3 regions of the Kosakonia calanthes genome follow, and region 1 is predicted to be linked to each of the others. Evidence: predicted binding sites of a transcription regulator. Region 1 holds the regulator's gene; each other region holds the start of a gene.

Region 1 (7,064 bases):
CGCTCTCTTTGGTCAGTCCTTTTATTCTGCTACCCTAGCCGCACACTCAGTAGGGCTATTGAGTGTATGACAAGAATAAAGGAGAGCAGCAATGTCGTTCGAACTACCCGCATTACCGTATGCCAAAGACGCCCTGATGCCGCACATTTCGGCGGAAACGCTGGAATACCATTATGGCAAGCACCATCAAACGTATGTCACCAATCTCAATAACCTGATCAAAAGTACCGCTTTTGAAGGCCAAACGCTGGAAGCGATTGTGAAGAACAGCGAAGGCGGCATTTTCAACAATGCTGCGCAGGTCTGGAACCATAGCTTTTACTGGAACTGCCTGGCACCTAACGCTGGTGGTGAGCCAACAGGCGAACTGGCAACGGCGATTGCCCAATCCTTTGGCAGTTTCGCCGAGTTCAAAGCGCAGTTTACCGACGCGGCAGTGAAAAACTTCGGTGCAGGCTGGACATGGCTGGTGAAAAACGCGGATGGCACACTGGCGATTGTTTCGACGTCTAACGCCGGTACGCCTCTGACGACGGATGCGACACCGTTGTTAACGATCGATGTGTGGGAACATGCCTATTACATTGATTACCGTAACGCTCGTCCGAGCTACCTTGAGCATTTTTGGGCGCTGGTTAACTGGGCGTTCGTGACAAAAAATTTTGCCGCATAACCTTTTTGTTGCATAAAAAAAGGAGGGGCAAGCCCCTCCTTCTTATTGATTCAATTTGTTATTCAGCGTCGCACAGGCAGTTTCTGGCTGAGTACGGCTGGTAAGCAGCACCACCAACAAACCCGATCCGGCGATGATTGCGCCCATCACCGATACAAACGCATACCCCAGACCGCCAGAAATCACCGCACCACCTGCCGCTGCACCCAGGGCGTTACCGAGGTTAAAGGCACCGATGTTAACCGAAGACGACAGGCCCGGCGCTTCATGCGCAACGCGCATCACACGCATCTGCAACGGCGGAACCACCGCAAAGGTCGCCGCGCCCCACACCACCATGCTGATGGCTGCGCCAATTTCACTGCGCGCCAGGAACGGGATGGCCAGCATGATCGCAATCAGCAGCACCAGGAAGCCTTTCAGCGTGCCGGTAACAGAGCGGTCCGCCAGTTTCCCACCGAGATAGTTACCAATCGAGAAGCCCACACCAATCAGTACCAGCATGGCGGTAACAAATACCGGCGTAGCATGAGTAATGGTATGCAGTACCGGAGAGATATAGGTATAGAGCGTAAACATGGCTCCAGCACCCAGCACGGTGGTCAGTAACGCAGAGAGAACCTGCGGACGCATCAGTACTGACAGCTCTTTGCGGACATCCGGACGCGCACCCGCGCCGCCTTTTGGCAGAGAGAAGAACAGGCTCAACATAGCAATCACGCCCAGTCCGGCAGTGGCCATAAATGACATGCGCCAGCCGATGGTTTCACCCAGCCAGGTAGCGGCAGGCACGCCGCCGATATTAGCGATGGTCAGCCCCATAAACATGGTGGCGACTGCGCTGGCCTGTTTTTCTTTCGCAACCACGCTTGCGGCCACCACCGAACCGAGGCCGAAGAATGCGCCGTGGTTCAGGCTGGTAACGATGCGGGCGAGCATTAATGTGGAGTAGTCTGGCGCAATGGCCGACAACACGTTACCCAAGGTAAAAATAGACATCAAAAAGATCAGCGCGTTACGACGACCGCGATGCGACAGCAGCAGCGTCATCAGGGGGGCGCCGACCATCACGCCGATAGCGTATGCGCTAATCAACATCCCTGCCGCCGGAATGGAAACGTCAACGCCGCGGGCAATCACCGGCAGTAATCCCATTGGGGAAAACTCCGTAGTACCGATACCGAAGGCACCGATAGCCAGGGACAGCAAAGGGAAATTAATTTTCATATTTTGGCTCCGAAAATGACATGCCGACGCTCGACTCTGTCGTTGAAGACAAAAGTATGACAGCTGTCACATAAATTAGAAGTTAGCTGAATGACAAAAGATTATTGCGCAACAGATACAAATGCAGGAGATAAGGCAGGAAAACCGAGGGAGAAAGCTCTCCCTCGCGATAGATCAATGCAGTGCTGCGGTCAGCGCGCCGAAAACAATCAGACCCAGAACGATGACGGTGGTGAATAATGAATACTTAAGATCGGTGCTCATCAATTTCTCTCCTTTTAATTTCCCCACAAAAAGTGAGATAGCGCATTTTTGCACAAATTATCCTAAAAATCTTGCGGGAATTAGAGGGAGAATCGTTTTAACTCTTCCCCTTTTGCTCAAGATAAGACAAAATTCGACGCTAAATTTATAAGCGTACCGGCCATTGACTCCCCTCCTGACGTCCAGTGTCGTTTTCCCGGCGTACCGCACTCTTTTTGCTGAGTTCAGGGTGTTTAAAGGCAAACGTTTACCTTAAGTATTATCAGGAGCTTACGATATGGTCTGGAGTAATATCTGATGGCAACGATTAAAGACGTCGCGAAACGAGCAAACGTTTCCACTACAACCGTATCACATGTAATTAACAAAACACGCTTCGTCGCCGAAGAGACGCGCAACGCCGTGTGGGCCGCGATCAAAGAACTGCACTATTCGCCGAGCGCCGTGGCGCGCAGTTTGAAAGTCAATCACACAAAATCTATCGGTTTATTGGCCACCAGCAGCGAAGCGGCCTATTTTGCCGAAATCATCGAAGCTGTCGAAAAGAAATGTTTCCAGAAAGGCTACACCCTGATTCTGGGTAACGCATGGAATAGCCACGAAAAACAGCGCGCTTATTTGTCGATGATGGCGCAAAAACGCGTCGACGGCCTGTTGGTTATGTGCTCTGAATATCCCGAATCTGTTTTAAGCATGCTGGAAGAGTATCGCCACATTCCGATGGTGGTGATGGACTGGGGCGAAGCAAAAGCCGATTTTACCGATTCTGTCATTGATAACGCCTTCGAAGGCGGTTATATGGCAGGCCGCTATCTTATTGAACGCGGGCATCGCGATATCGGCGTGATCCCCGGCCCGCTGGAGCGTAATACCGGCGCAGGCCGTCTGGCGGGCTTTATGAAATCGATGGAAGAAGCCATGATTTCCGTCCCGGAAAACTGGATTGTGCAGGGCGACTTCGAACCGGAATCTGGTTACCGCGCCATGCAGCAGATCCTCGGCCAGTCGCACCGCCCTACCGCCGTTTTTTGCGGCGGTGATATTATGGCGATGGGCGCACTGTGCGCCGCTGATGAGATGGGTTTACGCGTACCGCAGGATATTTCGGTTATCGGTTATGACAATGTGCGCAACTCTCGCTTCTTCACGCCAGCGTTGACGACGATTCATCAGCCGAAAGATTCATTGGGTGAAACCGCCTTTACCATGTTGCTTGACCGCATCGTCAACAAACGTGAAGAGTCGCAATCGATTGAGGTGCATCCGCGCCTGGTAGAGCGCCGCTCGGTGGCCGATGGCCCGTTCCGCGACTACCGCCGTTAATCTTCTTTCGCGGGGGCCGTTACTCCGGCTCCCGCAACCATTCACTGTTCAGCGTTTCGCTATCTCCCAGGTACTCCAGCAGCCAATTTAAGGCGGGCGATGCCTCGTTTTGTTGCCATGTCAGGCAGCAAGCCGCATCCGGAAACGGGTTTTCCAGTTCGAGCGCCACCCAGGCTCCGCTATCCAACCACGGTCTGGCAAAATGCGCCGGCACCATGCCCACACACAGCCCCGCCGAGAGACAGGCTTCCGACGATTCCCAATCCGGGACAATCACGCGTTTTTGGTTATCCAGCAGCCAGGTAATGCGTTTCGGTAATGAACGCGACGTATCTTCCTGAATCAGCGAAGGCCAGTTGCGCAACGTCTCATCACTTAGCGGGCCGGGCATTGCAGCCAAAGGATGTTGACTGGAAACCACGCATTTCCAGCTAAGCATGCCCATATCGCGAAACGCATAACGTCCACCGACCGGAATGGCCTGCGTTGCGCCAATCGCCAACTCAACGCGTCCGTCAGAAAGCGCATCCCAGACGCCATTAAACACCTCCTGATAAACCAGTAATTCGACATCACTGAAATGGCGATAAAAATCAACGATTAGCTGCCGCGTGCGCGAAGGTTTAACGATATTGTCCACCGCGATCGCCAGTTGCCCGCGCCAGCCATTGGCGATTTGCTGGCACTGCTGGCGGGTGACCTGCATTTTTTTGATAACAGAACGCCCTTCTTTCAAAAACCAGACGCCTGCGGGCGTTAACTCTACATCACGATGGCGACGCACAAACAGCGGAACCGCCAGCCACTCTTCCAGTTGCCGAACGGTATAGCTCACCGCAGAAGGCACGCGATGCAACTCTTGCGCCGCACCGCTAAAACTGCCATTGCGCGCCACCGCATCAACCACTTCAAGGGAATATTCTGACCACATAATCTGCCTGCAAAAATTTTGAAACCAATGCGCAAATATTAGCGTTTCACAACTGTTATTGCACTCCTTACACTCGACACCCCTAAATACCTGCAACAAAGAGAAACCATAATGCAACCTGGCAAAGGATTTTTAGTCTGGCTCGCGGGATTAAGCGTGCTGGGCTTTTTAGCCACCGACATGTACCTGCCCGCTTTCAGTGCAATACAACAAGATTTGCAAACCTCTTCCGCCGTGGTCAGCGCCACGCTCAGCCTCTTTCTGGCGGGGTTCGCGATCGCGCAACTGGTGTGGGGGCCGCTGTCGGATCGTTATGGACGCAAACCGATTCTGCTGATCGGGTTGACCATTTTCGCGTTAGGTTGCGTGGGTACATTATGGATACGCGATGCCACACTGCTGCTGGTGCTGCGCTTTGTGCAGGCAGTGGGCGTCTGCGCGGCCACTGTAAGCTGGCAAGCGCTGGTGACTGACCATTATCCGGCGCACCGCGTTAACCGCATTTTCGCCACCATTATGCCGCTGGTCGGGTTAACCCCGGCGCTGGCACCGCTGCTCGGCGCCTGGATCCTCTCCCATCTCTCCTGGCAGGCCATTTTCGCCACCCTGCTGATCATTACGCTGGTGTTGATGGTGCCGGCTTTCCGGCTGCGCCCTGCGGTTAAACACGTTGAGAACCCGCAACCGGCGCTGACGTTTATGGACCTGCTGCGTACCCGCGATTATCGCGGCAATGTGATTATCTACGCCGCCTGCTCCGCCAGCTTTTTCGCCTGGCTGACCGGCTCACCATTTATCCTGCATGAAATGGGTTATGGCCCGTCGATTATTGGCCTGAGCTATGTGCCGCAAACCATCGCCTTCTTAATTGGCGGTTACGGTTGCCGGGCGGCCTTGCAGAAATGGAACGGCTCCCGCCTGTTGCCGTGGCTGCTGGCGGCCTTTGGATTAAGCGTGCTTGCCACCTGGGCTGTCGGCTTTATGTCTGGCGTCACCCTGACCACGCTGCTGATCCCGTTCTGCGTGATGGCGATGGCAAACGGTGCCATCTACCCGATCGTCGTCGCGCAGGCGCTGCGCCCGTTCCCACAGGCGACTGGCCGGGCAGCGGCGCTGCAAAACACGCTGCAACTGGGGCTCTGTTTTCTGGCGAGCCTGGTGGTGTCGTGGCTGATTGCCACACCGCTGCTGACCACCACCAGTGTGATGTTGTCAATGGTATTGCTTGCCGCGCTGGGTTATTCCTTGCAACGCCAGATGAAGCATTTGCCGCTAGCGGAAGAGGCCGAACCGTCTTCTTCTCTCAAATAGTTGCACAAGCAATTATCACCCTCTAATCCATTAGCTTGCTAACAGCTTTATGTTGAATCGCCAGATATTGAGGCCTATACTCATTTTCGGTTGTTCCATAATTACGATAAATATTATGTATTAACGGGCACAGGATCGTGCTCGTTTCACCACGGAAGGCCTTTCTGGCAAGGGTCATCTCCCTTCCTCTGTTAACGTCGGATATCAGCCTCACGGTGCGAACCGTGAGATTTCTCACAAGCCGGAAAACGCGATTTCGCGCTTCGACGGTTCTGATCACTGCGAGTGATGGAGAAGTTATGAGTTCATCGTGTATAGAAGAAGTTAGCGTACGGGATGATAATTGGTTCCGTATAGCAAACGAACTGCTGAACCGCGCAGGCATCCGTGTCAACGGTCCCGCCGCTTCAGATATTCAGGTGAAAAATCCTGATTTTTTTAAACGTGTTTTGCAGGAAGGCTCGCTTGGACTCGGCGAAAGTTATATGGACGGCTGGTGGGAATGCGACCGCCTGGACATATTCTTCACCAAAGTTCTCCGCGCTGGACTGGAAAAACAGCTCCCTCATCATTTAAAAGACACACTCCGCATTGCCGGAGCAAGATTATTTAATCTGCAAAGCAAAAAAAGGGCCTGGATTGTCGGAAAAGAGCATTACGATCTCGGTAATGACCTGTTTACCCGCATGCTGGATCCGCAGATGCAATACTCTTGCGCCTACTGGAAAGATGCCGAAACACTGGATGACGCTCAACGGGCAAAACTGAGGCTGTGCTGTGAAAAGCTGAAGTTAAAACCGGGCATGCGCGTGCTGGATATTGGCTGTGGCTGGGGCGGGCTGGCGCAATTTATGGCGCAGAATTACGGCGTCAGCGTCGTTGGCGTCACCATTTCGGCGGAACAACAAAAAATGGCGCAGCAGCGGTGCGAAGGGCTGGATGTCGATATCCGCCTGCTGGATTATCGCGACCTGGACGATCAGTTTGACCGCATTGTCTCCGTCGGCATGTTCGAGCATGTTGGGCCGAAAAATTACCCGACCTATTTCAGCGTGGTCGATCGCAACCTGAAACCGGACGGGATCTTTTTGCTGCACACCATCGGCTCAAAACGCACAGATCACAATGTCGATCCGTGGATCAATCGTTATATCTTCCCCAATGGCTGTTTACCGTCGGTGCGGCACATCGCCACCGCCAGTGAACCGCATTTTGTGATGGAAGACTGGCACAATTTTGGTGCCGATTATGACCGCACACTGATGGCGTGGTATGAGCGTTTTCTTGCCGCCTGGCCGGAAATCGCCGACAACTACTCCGAGCGTTTTAAACGGA
Region 2 (7,064 bases), 1.4 Mb from region 1:
ATGTACGTGAAGCCCTGGCTGAAGTCGGCATCACCGGGATGACGGTAACGGAAGTGAAAGGTTTTGGTCGCCAGAAAGGCCACACCGAACTGTACCGTGGCGCAGAATATATGGTGGATTTTCTGCCGAAAGTGAAAATTGAGATCGTGGTGACCGACGATATCGTTGATACCTGCGTCGACACCATTATTCGTACCGCGCAGACCGGCAAAATCGGCGACGGTAAAATCTTCGTCTTTGACGTCGCGCGCGTGGTACGTATTCGTACTGGCGAAGAAGACGACGCCGCCATCTGATATTTCTCCCTCACCCCGCCGGGTGAGGGAATCTCGCGTTACAGCACTTTATGTGGACCAAAGCATTCGTAGTGAATGTGCTCTTTGGCAATTCCCAGCGTGACCAATTGTTGCGCCGCAAACTGCATAAACCCAACCGGGCCGCACAGGTAAAACTGCATCGCCGGGTCACTAAAATTCCCTTCCAGCGACATTAAATCCATCAAACCCGTACTGTGAAAACACCCGGCTTTTTCATCCGCTGCATTTGGCTGGCGATACCAGACATGCTGATAAAAACGCGGCAGCGCAGCGCCGAGCTGGTTTACTTCGTCGGCAAAAGCATGAACTTCGCCGTTTTCAGCAGCATGGAACCAGTTCACCTGCGCGCTGTGCTGTGATTGCGCCAGCACATTTAGCATCGCTAACATCGGTGTTTGACCCACGCCCGCGGAAATCAGCGTCACTGGCGCGTTGGCGGCGACATCCATAAAGAAATCCCCGGCTGGCGCGGCCAGATGCACGATATCGCCCGGTTTTGCGTCGTTATGCAACCAATTCGATACCTGGCCACCATCTTCACGTTTTACCGCGATGCGGTAACTTTTGCCGTTCGGCTGACGAGTCAGTGAATATTGACGGATTTCCTGATGGACAAAACCGTCAGGTTTCAGCCAGATAGCGAGATACTGGCCTGGCTGGTAAGCCGCAACGGGTTGGCCGTCCACTGGCGCAAATTCAAAACTGGTGATCAGCGCGCTTTGCGGCGTTTTTTCCACTAAACGGAAGGCACGAGTCCCTTGCCAACCACCCGGTTTTTCGGCGTGCTCGGTGTAAATCTGCGCTTCGCGGTTGATAAACACACCCGCCAGCACGCCATAGGCTTTCCCCCATGCCTCTAATACTTCCTGCCCTGGGCTGAACATTTCATCCAGCGTCGCCAGCAGATGCGCACCGACAATGTCATATTGCTGTGGCTGAATCTGGAAACTGGTGTGCTTCTGGGCGATTTTCTCAACCGCTGGTAACAGCGCGGCGAGATTGTCGATATTGCTGGCATACGCCGCAATGGCATTAAACAGCGCTTCACGCTGATCGCCATTGCGCTGGTTGCTCATGTTGAAAATCTCTTTTAACTCGGGATTGTGGGTAAACATCCGATCATAAAAATGGGCGGTCAGTTTGGGGCCAGTCGCGGCGAGCAGGGGAAGGGTGGCCTTCACCGTAGCGATGGTTTGCGCGTCGAGCATGAGTGCTTCCTTAACAAATGATGATTTAAAGTTGTATTTTAAATGCATCTTATAATCTTCAGCCGATAGTTGTAAAGAGAACGCCCCCGCGGCGAAGAGTTTCATCGTGAAGAAGTTGCATCACAAACCTGAAAAGAAATCCGCTTAAATGGCGAAGTATGTTATCGCTCAAACCCTTGTGTGGCGCGGAGCCAATCGTTTGCGCAAAAACCTTTGTCAAGACCTGTTATCAGAATATTAATCAGTTATACTGTCAGCCGTTCCCGAAATTGGGCCCTCATTTAGAGTTGTTTTTGTTAGCTGAGTCAGGAGATGCGGATGTTAAAGCGTGAAATGAACATTGCCGATTATGATGCCGAACTGTGGCAGGCTATGGAGCAGGAGAAAGTACGTCAGGAAGAACACATTGAACTTATCGCCTCCGAAAACTACACCAGCCCGCGTGTAATGCAGGCTCAGGGTTCTCAGCTGACGAACAAATACGCTGAAGGTTACCCAGGCAAACGCTATTACGGCGGTTGCGAATACGTTGATATCGTTGAACAACTGGCAATCGATCGCGCGAAAGAGCTGTTCGGCGCGGATTATGCCAACGTGCAGCCGCACTCCGGTTCTCAGGCTAACTTCGCGGTTTACACTTCTCTTCTGGAGCCGGGCGATACCGTACTTGGTATGAACCTGGCGCACGGCGGTCACCTTACGCATGGTTCCCCGGTTAACTTCTCCGGCAAGCTTTACAACATTGTGCCTTACGGCATCGACGAAACCGGCCACATTGATTACAACGACCTGAACGAGCAAGCGCAGAAACACAAACCGAAAATGATCATCGGTGGCTTCTCCGCTTATTCCGGCGTGGTTGATTGGGCAAAAATGCGCGAAATCGCCGACAGCATCGGGGCTTACCTGTTCGTCGATATGGCGCACGTTGCCGGTCTGGTTGCCGCAGGCGTTTACCCGAACCCGGTTCCGCACGCGCACGTTGTTACCACCACTACCCACAAAACCCTGGCAGGCCCGCGTGGCGGCCTGATCCTGGCGAAAGGCGGTAGCGAAGATCTGTATAAAAAACTGAACTCCGCTGTGTTCCCTGGCGGCCAGGGCGGCCCGCTGATGCACGTGATTGCCGGTAAAGCGGTCGCATTGAAAGAAGCGATGGAACCGGAGTTCAAAACCTACCAGCAGCAGGTTGCGAAAAACGCCAAAGCGATGGTGGAAGTGTTCCTGAACCGTGGCTACAAAGTGGTTTCTGGCGGTACCGACAACCACCTGTTCCTGCTCGATCTGGTCGACAAAAACCTGACCGGTAAAGAAGCAGATGCCGCGCTGGGCCGTGCGAACATCACCGTTAACAAAAACAGCGTACCGAACGATCCGAAAAGCCCGTTTGTCACTTCCGGTATCCGCATCGGTAGCCCGGCGGTAACGCGTCGTGGTTTTAAAGAAGCGGAAGTGAAAGAGCTGGCTGGCTGGATGTGTGACGTGTTGGATAGCATCAATGACGAAGCGGTCATTGAGCGCACCAAACAGAAAGTACTGGATATCTGCGCCCGTTTCCCGGTTTACGCATAAGATTCAGGTAGCAATAAGCCCGCTTTATCAAGCGGGCTTTTTTTGGCTTATTGCAGCCCGGCATAGCCGTGAACGCCCATATACACACCGACAAGTGCTATCAATACGCTGGAAAAATAGGGCGCTTTGCGGGCGAGGGTATTAAAGCCGGACCAGCGTTTCGCCGCTTGTTGCACACTGATTGCCGCTCCCACACCAACCGCCACCAGCGTCAGCGCCAGGCCAATACTGAAACAAATCACCAGCGTCGCGCCTAGCGTTATCGCCTTCAACTGAATACAGATCAGCAAAATCGTGATCGCCGCCGGGCAGGGGATTAACCCGCCGGTCAAACCGAATAGCAGGATCTGCCCGTTGGTCACCTCGCTGCCGGTAAAACGCCGTTCGATATCCCTTGCGTGCGCCAGTTCGTGCGCATCCTGATACGCCTCCTGTGGCGCCATTTTGCGGATCGACAGGATCGCGGGTTGCCCCTGCACAACAACAGATGGCTGCGGCTGGAGGATCTTCGCCTGATGATGGTGATGAGCGTGATGATGCCCGGCGTGCCAGCCACTTTCCCCTTGCCAGGTACGCCTGAACATCCACGCGGCGGTTGAAATAATTACCACTGCGGAAACCAGTTGCAGCCAGGGTTCCACCGCTTGCGCCGTAAATTTATTGCTGAGATACATGCCGCCGAGGGCGATTAACCACACCACAATTGTGTGCGACAGCGTGGCGGCCAGCCCCAGCATAATGGCTTGTTTGATAGTGCCTTTGATGGCGATGATAAACGCCGCCATCATGGTTTTTGAGTGACCCGGTTCCAGGCCGTGCAGGGCGCCGAGAAGTATTGCGCTGGGGATAAAAAACCAGGCATTCCCTTGCTGAAAAAGTGTGGTGAAGTCATTCATGAGAGACGTTCTCGTAACTTTTAAGTGCGCTCAAATCTACTCCCCCCCAGTAAAAAATACTACCTCCCAGTAGAATTAAACTCCCCCCAGTTGATGCGTGGTATGCTAACGCTCGTTTACGCACAGTCGATTGAGGTTTGTATGTCGCATACCATTCGGGATAAAAAAAAGCTGAAAGCGCGGGCGAGCAAAATTGAAGGGCAGGTGGGCGCTCTGAAGAAAATGCTGGATGAACCTCATGAATGCGCTCAGGTTTTGCAGCAAATCGCGGCGATCCGTGGCGCGGTAAACGGGTTAATGCGCGAAGTCATCAAAGGTCACCTGACCGATCATATTGTTCATGAGAACGACGAAATCAAACGTGAAGCTGACCTGGATGTGGTGCTCAGCGTGCTGGATTCCTATATTCGTTAATTACCTGCGCCAGCGCAGGTTTGTTATCTGATTGTTACTTGCCAGCTCAGACGTTTACCGCCAGACTATCGCCTCCATTCCAGGAGGAAATCATGGTTCTGCAGTCCACGCGCTGGCTGGCGCTCGCTTATTTCACCTACTTTTTTAGCTACGGCATTTTCTTACCTTTCTGGAGCGTCTGGCTCAAAGGCGTTGGGCTGACCCCGGACATCATCGGTATGCTGCTTGGCGCAGGCCTTATCGCCCGTTTTCTTGGCAGCCTGCTTATCGCCCCGCGCGTGAGCGATCCTTCCCGGTTGATTACCGCGTTGCGCGTGCTGGCGCTGGCAACATTGCTGTTCGCGCTGGCGTTTCATGCCGGTAGTCATGTCGCATGGCTGGCGGTGGTGATTGTTGGTTTTAACCTCTTTTTCTCGCCGCTGGTGCCGCTTACTGACGCGCTGGCGGGCACCTGGCAAAAACAGTTCCCGATGGATTATGGCCGCGTGCGGTTATGGGGTTCGATTGCCTTTGTGATTGGTTCGGCGCTGACCGGCAAACTGGTCAGCCTATATGATTACCCGGCGATTCTGGCGATGTTGACGCTAGGCGTTGCCTCGATGTTACTTGGAATGCTGCTGCGACCCTCTATTTTGCCGCAGGGTGAAAGCCGTCATCAGGACGGCGCGGGCTGGCCGGCGTGGCGGGCGTTGATTGTGCAGAACTGGCGTTTTCTGGCCTGCGTGTCGATGCTGCAAGGTGCGCACGCGGCCTATTACGGTTTCAGCGCCATTTATTGGCAGTCGGCGGGGTACTCCGCATCAACCGTCGGTTATTTGTGGTCGTTAGGCGTGGTAGCGGAAGTGGTGATTTTCGCGCTCAGCAACCGGCTGTTCCGCCGCTTCAGTGCGCGTGATTTGCTGCTGCTTTCTGCCGTTTGTGGGCTGGTGCGCTGGAGCCTGATGGGCTGGACCACCGAGCTGCCGTGGTTGATCGTCACGCAAATCCTGCACTGCGGAACGTTCACCGTTTGCCACCTGGCCGGCATGAGGTATATCTCTGCGCGGCAGGGCAGCGAAGTCATCCGTTTGCAGGCGATTTACTCCGCCGTGGCGATGGGCGGCAGTATCGCGCTAATGACCATGTTCGCCGGTTTCTTGTTCGAGTATCTGCACCAGGGGCTGTTCTATGTCATGGCGTTACTGGCTATTCCGGCGCTGTTTCTGCGCCCGGCCGTCGCACCTAAGGTGAGTTAGCCTTCCAGCATGGCGCGGATGTGCTGCTGTTGCTGCTCACTCAACGGCCCGTCGGTATGAATCAACGGCGGCGAAAAGAGCGGCAACGGCGTGGTGTAAGGTGTGATGATTAATGTCACGTCTTTTGGGGCACCGGCGTTGCGAAACTCGGTCAGCGACAGGTATTTAATGGTGAGCGGCAGCAGCGTCAGTTCACGCAATTGCTGTTCGATCTCCTGCTCTCTGGCGCTATCTTCCCCGGTAATCAGTATCACCTGCTTTTCATGCAGGTCGCTCTCTTGCATCAGCCAGGCACCAAAAATGACCGCCACCAGCCCGGCTTCTTCATCGCTCAAGCGCAGACCATACTCCTGTTCCAGACTTTCCAACGCGATGCGAGTGGTGCGCATCAATCGTGGGTAAAGCTGGTGGATCTCCTCGGGCAGCGTGTTATCAATGCCGATGCCAAAGAAACTGCGATCCAGCGCCTGCGCCAGGTGGACATAAAGCTGGGCCGTTAGCCCTTGTTCGTCGCTGAAACGCATCTCGGCGAGTTGGCGAAACCGCGTAATCATTCGACTGATGGCGCGTTGTAAGCGGCGATCTTGCTGGTGATCGTCACGGGTCGGATCCGGTGTGCGCACCAGCATAAACATCAGCGATAGAAAGAAATGCTCATTCTCATGAGCATGGGCAGAAACCCGCCGTTCCCAATGGCGCACGATATCCTGTGCAACCTGATATTCGACGCGCATTTGCGTCCACTTTTGCTGCACCGGGTTGAATTCGGGCGTATGGCCGTAATGGTGTTGCAGCAAACAGTACTGCAAATAGAGGCGCAAAAACTGCATATCGCGGCATTCAAATGAGCGCTGCAACCGGCGCGAGCAGAGGTTAATCAAGGCGCGCAGGTTGGTATCGTCATAAAGTGTGCGAGCAATGCCTTGTGCTTTCAGCGCATTTTTTAACGCCGGGGTAAAGTGTTGCGTGATAAATTGCGGGCACAACCGTAATGCGCGGCGCAGCCAATGCAGCAGGCATAAGCGCTGATCGAGTAGTGTGCCTTCAATCCGGTAGCTGCCGTTGGCGTGGGTGACAATGGAAAGCCGGTGGTAACGTTGGATTTCGCTTTGCGTTTCTGCAAGATCCTGTTGAGCCACCGCGTCGTCCACTCCGTTTATGGCGCTGATATTTTCCATGGTGGTACTTTGCCCGGGTAACGCGAGCATCAGCAACACCTGGCAGCGACGCTGCGGACTGGAGAGTGCAGATGGCGGAGCCAGTGTAATAGTCATCTGTCAGATTCCAGGTAGGGTATTTGATAAGCGTAGTTAAAGGTATGCTTAGCGACAGCGCAGCCGGAAGTGTTTCAATCAGGATTGCCGGAGAGCATCACAGAATTTTTCACGTGAGGAATACATGCAAGCAGTTAAACAATGCGCC
Region 3 (7,064 bases), 2.3 Mb from region 1:
GCCGGACGCCGAGCAACAACGTCTGTTGTTTGAAGGGGGTTACCCGGTGCTGGCAAGAGTCGCAAAACGCAAAGGCCTGCCCTACCCTCATGTGAATAATGAGGGGCAAATCGAAGCCGACCCAGCGTGGTGGGCCACTATGCAGGCCTCGGAGTAACCAATGAAAGGTAAGCTGCTCGATGCGGTGCCCCTGAGTTCGCTGACCGGCGTCGGCGCGGCGCAGAGCAGCAAACTGGCAAAAATCGGCTTGTATACCGTTCAGGATTTGCTTTTACATCTTCCGCTGCGCTACGAAGACCGCACTCAGCTTTACCCCATTGCTGATCTGTTGCCAGGCGTTTACGCCACGGTGGAAGGCGAAGTGCTGAACTGCAACATCACCTTTGGTGGTCGCCGGATGATGACCTGTCAGATCAGCGACGGTAGCGGCATCCTCACCATGCGCTTTTTCAACTTCAACGCGGCGATGAAAAACAGTCTTGCCACTGGCCGCCGTGTGCTGGCCTACGGCGAAGCAAAACGCGGGAAATACGGCGCGGAGATGATCCATCCGGAATACCGTGTGCAGGGCGATCTCAGCACGCCCGAATTGCAAGAAACGCTGACGCCGATTTACCCCACCACTGAAGGCGTCAAACAGGCAACGCTGCGCAAATTAACTGACCAGGCACTGGAACTGCTGGCAACCTGCGCCATCAGCGAACTGCTGCCGCCCGAGTTGGCGCAGGGCATGATGAGTCTGCCGGACGCGTTACACACCTTGCACCGCCCGCCGCCATCTTTGCAATTAAGCGATCTGGAGAGTGGCCAGCATCCTGCGCAACGTCGACTGATTCTGGAAGAGTTGCTGGCGCATAACCTGAGTATGCTGGCGCTGCGCGCCGGTGCGCAGCGTTACCATGCACAATCACTCTCCGCGAACGATACGCTGAAGCACAGCCTGCTGGCATCCCTACCTTTTAAACCGACGGGCGCGCAAGCGCGTGTAGTCGCCGAAATCGAGCGCGATATGGCACTCGATATTCCAATGATGCGCCTGGTTCAGGGTGATGTGGGTTCCGGTAAAACATTGGTTGCCGCCCTCGCAGCGCTGCGCGCGATTGCTAATGGCAAACAGGTGGCAATGATGGCCCCGACGGAATTACTGGCCGAGCAGCATGCCAACAATTTCCGCAACTGGTTCACCCCGCTCGGTATCGAAGTGGGCTGGCTGGCGGGCAAGCAGAAAGGTAAAGCACGTCTGGCACAGCAGGAAGCGATCGCCAGCGGTCAGGTTCAGATGGTGGTCGGCACGCACGCCATTTTCCAGGAACAGGTGCAGTTCAACGGCCTGGCGCTGGTGATCATTGATGAACAACACCGCTTCGGTGTCCACCAGCGGCTGGCGCTGTGGGAAAAAGGCCAGCTGCAGGGCTTTCACCCGCACCAGTTGATTATGACGGCAACGCCGATCCCGCGAACATTGGCGATGACCGCTTATGCCGATCTGGATACTTCGGTCATCGACGAGCTGCCGCCGGGGCGCACACCGGTCACTACCGTCGCCATTCCAGATACGCGCCGCAGCGAGATTATCGACCGCGTGCGCAGCGCCTGCACGGGGGAAGGCCGCCAGGCATATTGGGTCTGTACCTTGATTGAAGAGTCCGACCTGCTGGAAGCGCAGGCGGCAGAAGCGACCTGGGAAGAGCTCAAACTGGCGCTGCCGGAACTGAATGTCGGACTGGTGCATGGCCGCATGAAACCCGCTGAAAAACAGGCCGTTATGCAGGCATTCAAGCAGGGCGAATTGCACCTGCTGGTTGCCACCACGGTGATCGAAGTCGGCGTGGATGTCCCCAATTCCAGCCTGATGATTATCGAAAACCCGGAACGACTCGGCCTTGCGCAACTCCACCAGTTACGTGGCCGCGTTGGCCGTGGCGCGGTGGCCTCACATTGCGTGCTGCTGTACAAATCTCCGCTTTCCAAAACCGCGCAAAAACGTCTGCAAGTGCTGCGCGACAGCAATGACGGCTTTGTGATTGCGCAAAAAGACTTAGAAATCCGCGGCCCTGGCGAGTTACTCGGCACGCGCCAGACCGGCAATGCCGAATTCAAAGTGGCGGATTTGCTGCGCGATCAGGCAATGATCCCGGAAGTCCAGCGCGTTGCGCGCCATATTCATGAACGTTATCCGCAGCTGGCTGAAGCCTTAATTGATCGCTGGATGCCGGAAACAGAACGCTACTCTAACGCCTGATTTTTAGAACCTAACCCCGCGAAAACAACATCCCTTAGAAAAGTATGCTTTTAACATAGCAACCGTTTGCTTTTACCAAACAGTCCGATAAAATCAGCGCTTTTCCATCAGGGGATTGCTTGAGATGTCCGTAAACACCATCGAGTCCGAAAATGCGCAACCGGTTGCGCAGACGCAACCCAGCGAACTGATCTATCGCCTTGAAGACCGCCCGCCGCTGCCGCAAACCCTGTTTGCCGCGCTGCAACACCTGCTGGCGATGTTTGTTGGCGTTATCACGCCCGCGTTGTTGATTTGCCAGGCGCTGGGTTTGCCGGCTCAGGACACTCAGCACATCATCAGCATGTCGCTGTTCGCATCCGGCGTTGCTTCTATCATTCAAATCAAAGCCTGGGGTCCGGTGGGGTCCGGTCTGCTGTCGATTCAGGGCACCAGTTTCAACTTTGTTGCGCCATTGATTATGGGCGGAACCGCGCTGAAAACCGGCGGGGCGGATGTCCCCACGATGATGGCGGCACTGTTCGGCACCCTGATGCTGGCAAGTTGCACTGAAATGGTTATCTCGCGCATTCTGCCGCTGGCACGCCGCATTATTACCCCGCTGGTTTCCGGCGTGGTGGTGATGATTATCGGCCTGTCGCTGATTCAGGTAGGCCTGACTTCCGTCGGCGGTGGCTTCGCGGCAATGGGCAACCATACCTTCGGCGCACCGAAAAATCTGCTGCTGGCAGGGGTCGTGCTGGGGCTGATTATTCTGCTTAACCGCCAACGCAACCCGTACCTGCGTATTGCCTCGCTGGTGATCGCCATGGCGGCCGGGTATGTGCTGGCGATGTTTATGGGCATGCTGCCGGAATATAGCGCGCCGACCGACAACTTTATGGTGCCCACACCGCTCTATTACGGCCTGAGCATTGACTGGAGCCTGCTGCCGCCGCTGATGCTGGTGTTCATGATCACCTCGCTGGAAACCATCGGAGATATCACCGCGACGTCTGACGTTTCCGAGCAACCGGTCGCTGGCCCGCTGTATATGAAACGCCTGAAAGGCGGCGTACTGGCGAATGGCCTCAACTCCTTCGTTTCTGCGGTGTTCAATACCTTCCCGAACTCCTGCTTTGGCCAGAACAACGGCGTTATCCAGTTGACCGGCGTTGCCAGCCGCTACATCGGTTTCTTCATCGCGCTGATGCTGATCGTGCTCGGCCTGTTCCCAGCAGTGAGTGCGTTTGTACAGCAATTGCCGGAGCCGGTGCTAGGCGGCGCAACACTGGTTATGTTCGGCACCATCGCCGCATCCGGTGTGCGTATCGTCTCCCGCGAGCCGCTGAACCGCCGCGCGATCCTGATTATCGCGCTATCGCTGGCCGTGGGTCTGGGTGTTTCTCAACAGCCGCAAATCCTGCAATTCGCGCCGGACTGGCTGAAAAACCTGCTCTCTTCCGGCATTGCCGCAGGTGGTATCACCGCTATCGTATTGAATCTGATTTTTCCGCCAGAGAAAAACTGATTAACCCCGCGGCAATGGGGCGCCCCCCGTTGCCGCTGTCATCTCCTTTCATCATTCCGCCCTTGAGCATTGCGCATAAATCGTGCATAACTGCCTGATTGACACTTCGGGGATGGAAGATCATGAAATTTATTGGAAAGCTGCTACTTGTTGTCGTTATCGTCCTGCTTGTGGCGATGTTGACGTGCTATTTTCTGCTGCAAACGCGCTGGGGCGCGACACAGGTCAGCAAATGGGTAAGCGATAACAGCGACTACCACCTCACCTTTGAAGCGATGGATCACCGCTTCTCTTCCCCGTCGCATGTGTTGTTGAAAAATGTGAATTTCGGCCGCAAAGGCAAACCCGCCACGCTGGATGCGAAAATGGTTGATATTGGCCTGAGTAGCCGACAGTTGACCGATCCACTGCACGCCGACACCATTCTGTTACAGGATGGAACGCTGAATCTCTCCCCGGCCGCCGCGCCACTTCCTTTCAAATCTGACCGCCTGCAATTAAGCAATATGGCGTTTAACAGCCCGACCACCGGCTGGGATCTGAGTGCGCAGCGCGTTACCGGTGGCGTTGCGCCCTGGGAGCCCGTCGCGGGGAATGTGATTGGCAGTAAAGCGCAGATTCAGATGAGCGCCGGATCGCTGACGTTAAACGGCGTTCCTGCCAGTAATGTATTAATTCAGGGCAGTATCGATAAAGATGTGGTAACGCTCACCACCATTGGCGCGGATATGGCGCGAGGTTCGCTCACCGGCGATGCGCAACGCGGCGCAGATGGCAGTTGGGTGGTGAATAATTTGCGCCTCAATGATATCCGCCTGCAAAGTGATAAATCCCTGCTCGATTTCTTCGCGCCGCTCACCACTCTGCCTTCTCTGCAAATTGGCCGGGTAGAAGTAACGGATGCCCGCTTGCAAGGGCCGGAGTGGGCGGTGACCGATCTTGATTTGAGTTTGCGCAACCTGACGCTGGTGAAAGGCGACTGGAAAAGCGAAGACGGTCGGCTGTCGATGAATGCCAACGAGTTTATCTACGGATCGCTGCATCTGTTTGATCCCATTCTGAATGCCAACTTCTCGCCGCAGGGCATTGAGCTGCAACAGTTCACGTCGCGCTGGGAAAACGGCATGGTGCGCACTTCCGGTAACTGGTATCGCAACGGAAATGCACTGGTGCTGGACGACGCCGCTTTTGCCGGGCTGGAATACACGCTGCCGGATAACTGGAAACAGTTGTGGATGGATGAGCTACCGCCATGGCTGAACAGCCTGGTCCTGAAAAAATTCAGCGCGAGCCGTAACCTGGTGATTGATATCGACTCGACCTTCCCGTGGCAGCTTACGGCGCTGGATGGTTACGGCGACAACTTGCAACTGGTGCGTGAACGCCAATGGGGCGTGTGGGGCGGCTCAGCAAAACTGAATGCCGCTGCCGCGACATTTAACCGCGTGGATGTTCGCCGCCCATCATTGGCGCTTAACGCCAACAACAGCACGGTCAATGTCACCGAGTTGAGCGCGTTTACCGGCCAGGGCTTGCTGGAAACCAGAGCGGTGGTTGCGCAAACGCCGGATCGCCGCGTGAACCTCAGCCTGAACGGACGCGGCGTGCCGGTGAATGTGTTGCAGGAATGGGGCTGGCCAGCGCTGCCGATAAGTGGCAACGGCAATCTGCAACTGACCGCCAGCGGCAGTGTACGCGCCGACGCGCCGTTAAAACCATCCGTCAACGGTGAGTTGCAGGTTTTGAATGCGCAAAAACAGCAGGTTAAACAGAGCATGCACGGTGGCGTCGTATCCGGCGCCGTTGTTGCGCCACCAGTTGAAACACCAACTCAGGCGACACCCTGACCCACAATTGTCGGATGGCGCTAACGTTTATCCGATCTACGATTTGAAGTTCATAGGCCCGGTAAGCGCAGCGCCACCGGGCAACTTCCTTAAAGCGCGATGCGGATTTCACCGCCCTGCGGTGTGATCACGACGCCAAGTTCACTGCTCGCCTGCGTCGCGCCTTCCACGCTTGCTATCTTCGTGATATTACGCAGGCACAGTGTCCAACCCTGCCCCTCGCCTTCGGCGCGTACATTAATTACGCCTGCTTCACGTTTCGCGTGCAGGCAGAAGATAACCGCACCTTTGTCATCGGGGATTTCGCATAGCGTTTCTCGCCCATCCTCCAATGCAAATAGCTGGAACGCGGTGTCGTGATGCCAGGCATAATCCGGGCGTTGATCGTTATTACCCAGCGCCAACAACGTATTCTCACGAACGTAAACCGGCAGGCTCATAAAGTCGTGACGCTGTTTATGCCAGCGGCTGCCGTTGATCGTGTCGTTGTACCACAAGTGCGTCCAACGCCCTTCCGGCAGATAAAACTGCACATCTCCCGCTTCGCTAAACACCGGTGCAACCAGCAGCGCATCACCGAGCATATACTGGCGGTCGAGGTAATCGCAGGCCGGATCGTCCGGAAAAGCCAGCATCATGGCGCGCATCATCGGTAAACCAAACTCGCTGGCGAGCGCAGCCTGGCGGTAAAGATAGGGCATCAGGCGGCATTTCAGTTGGGTGAAATGGCGCACCACATCGCAGGACTCTTCATCGTAGGCCCACGGCACACGGTAGGATTTGCTGCCATGCAAGCGACTATGACTGGAGAGTAAGCCGAATGCGCACCAGCGTTTATAGACATGGGCAGGCGCGGTGTTTTCGAAGCCGCCGATATCATGGCTCCAGAAGCCAAAACCGGAAAGACCAATGGACAGCCCGCCGCGCAGGCTTTCCGCCATCGATTCATAATTGGCGTAGCAGTCGCCACCCCAGTGCACTGGAAATTGTTGCGCACCGACGGAAGCCGAGCGAGCAAACAGCACCGCTTCCTGCTCACCAACGGTTTCTTTCAGCACGTTCCACACCAGCTCGTTATAAATGTAGGCATAGTGGTTATGCATTTTTTGCGGGCAAGCGCCGTTATGCCATACCACATCCGTTGGGATGCGCTCGCCGAAATCTGTTTTGAAGCAGTCTACGCCCATTGCCACCAGGCCTTTAAGCTTGTCGGCATACCACCGGCAGGCTTCCGGGTTGGTGAAGTCATAAATCGCCAGCCCTGGCTGCCATTTATCCCACTGCCACAGCGACCCGTCCGCACGTTTTAGCAGGTAACCCTTCTCTTTTAATTCGCGGAAAATCGGGGATTTCTGGCCGATGTAGGGGTTAATCCAGACACAGATTTTCAGCCCGCGCGCTTTCAGGCGCTTGATCATCCCTTCCGGGTCCGGGAAAGTCAGCGGATCCCATTCGAAATCGCACC

The links. Region 1 encodes PurR, which represses purine synthesis genes. Its sites were predicted from a motif close to CANGCAAACGTTTGCNTG; they were not measured.
Region 2: glyA (serine hydroxymethyltransferase) is a predicted target of PurR. The motif match lies at 1,714-1,731, and genes of this name have one in related genera.
Region 3: AAEY27_RS00545 (nucleobase:cation symporter-2 family protein) is a predicted target of PurR. The motif match lies at 2,298-2,315, and genes of this name have one in related genera.

The regions. Positions count from the first base shown of each region.
Region 1 is NZ_CP151800.1:2,659,493-2,666,556, forward strand. It holds gene sodB (superoxide dismutase [Fe]) at 92-673, shown strand; gene AAEY27_RS12450 (MFS transporter) at 716-1,900, opposite strand; gene AAEY27_RS12455 (YnhF family membrane protein) at 2,075-2,164, opposite strand; gene purR (HTH-type transcriptional repressor PurR) at 2,462-3,487, shown strand; gene punR (DNA-binding transcriptional activator PunR) at 3,507-4,418, opposite strand; gene punC (purine nucleoside transporter PunC) at 4,530-5,729, shown strand; gene cfa (cyclopropane fatty acyl phospholipid synthase) at 6,029-7,064, shown strand, end outside.
Region 2 is NZ_CP151800.1:1,304,362-1,311,425, forward strand. It holds gene glnB (nitrogen regulatory protein P-II) at 1-296, shown strand, start outside; gene hmpA (NO-inducible flavohemoprotein) at 335-1,525, opposite strand; gene glyA (serine hydroxymethyltransferase) at 1,844-3,097, shown strand; gene AAEY27_RS06175 (nickel/cobalt efflux protein RcnA) at 3,145-3,993, opposite strand; gene rcnR (Ni(II)/Co(II)-binding transcriptional repressor RcnR) at 4,135-4,407, shown strand; gene AAEY27_RS06185 (3-phenylpropionate MFS transporter) at 4,500-5,642, shown strand; gene csiE (stationary phase inducible protein CsiE) at 5,639-6,916, opposite strand; gene AAEY27_RS06195 (DUF1007 family protein) at 7,041-7,064, shown strand, end outside.
Region 3 is NZ_CP151800.1:140,129-147,192, reverse strand. It holds gene trmH (tRNA (guanosine(18)-2'-O)-methyltransferase TrmH) at 1-157, shown strand, start outside; gene recG (ATP-dependent DNA helicase RecG) at 161-2,242, shown strand; gene AAEY27_RS00545 (nucleobase:cation symporter-2 family protein) at 2,367-3,752, shown strand; gene AAEY27_RS00540 (AsmA family protein) at 3,875-5,599, shown strand; gene yicI (alpha-xylosidase) at 5,689-7,064, opposite strand, start outside.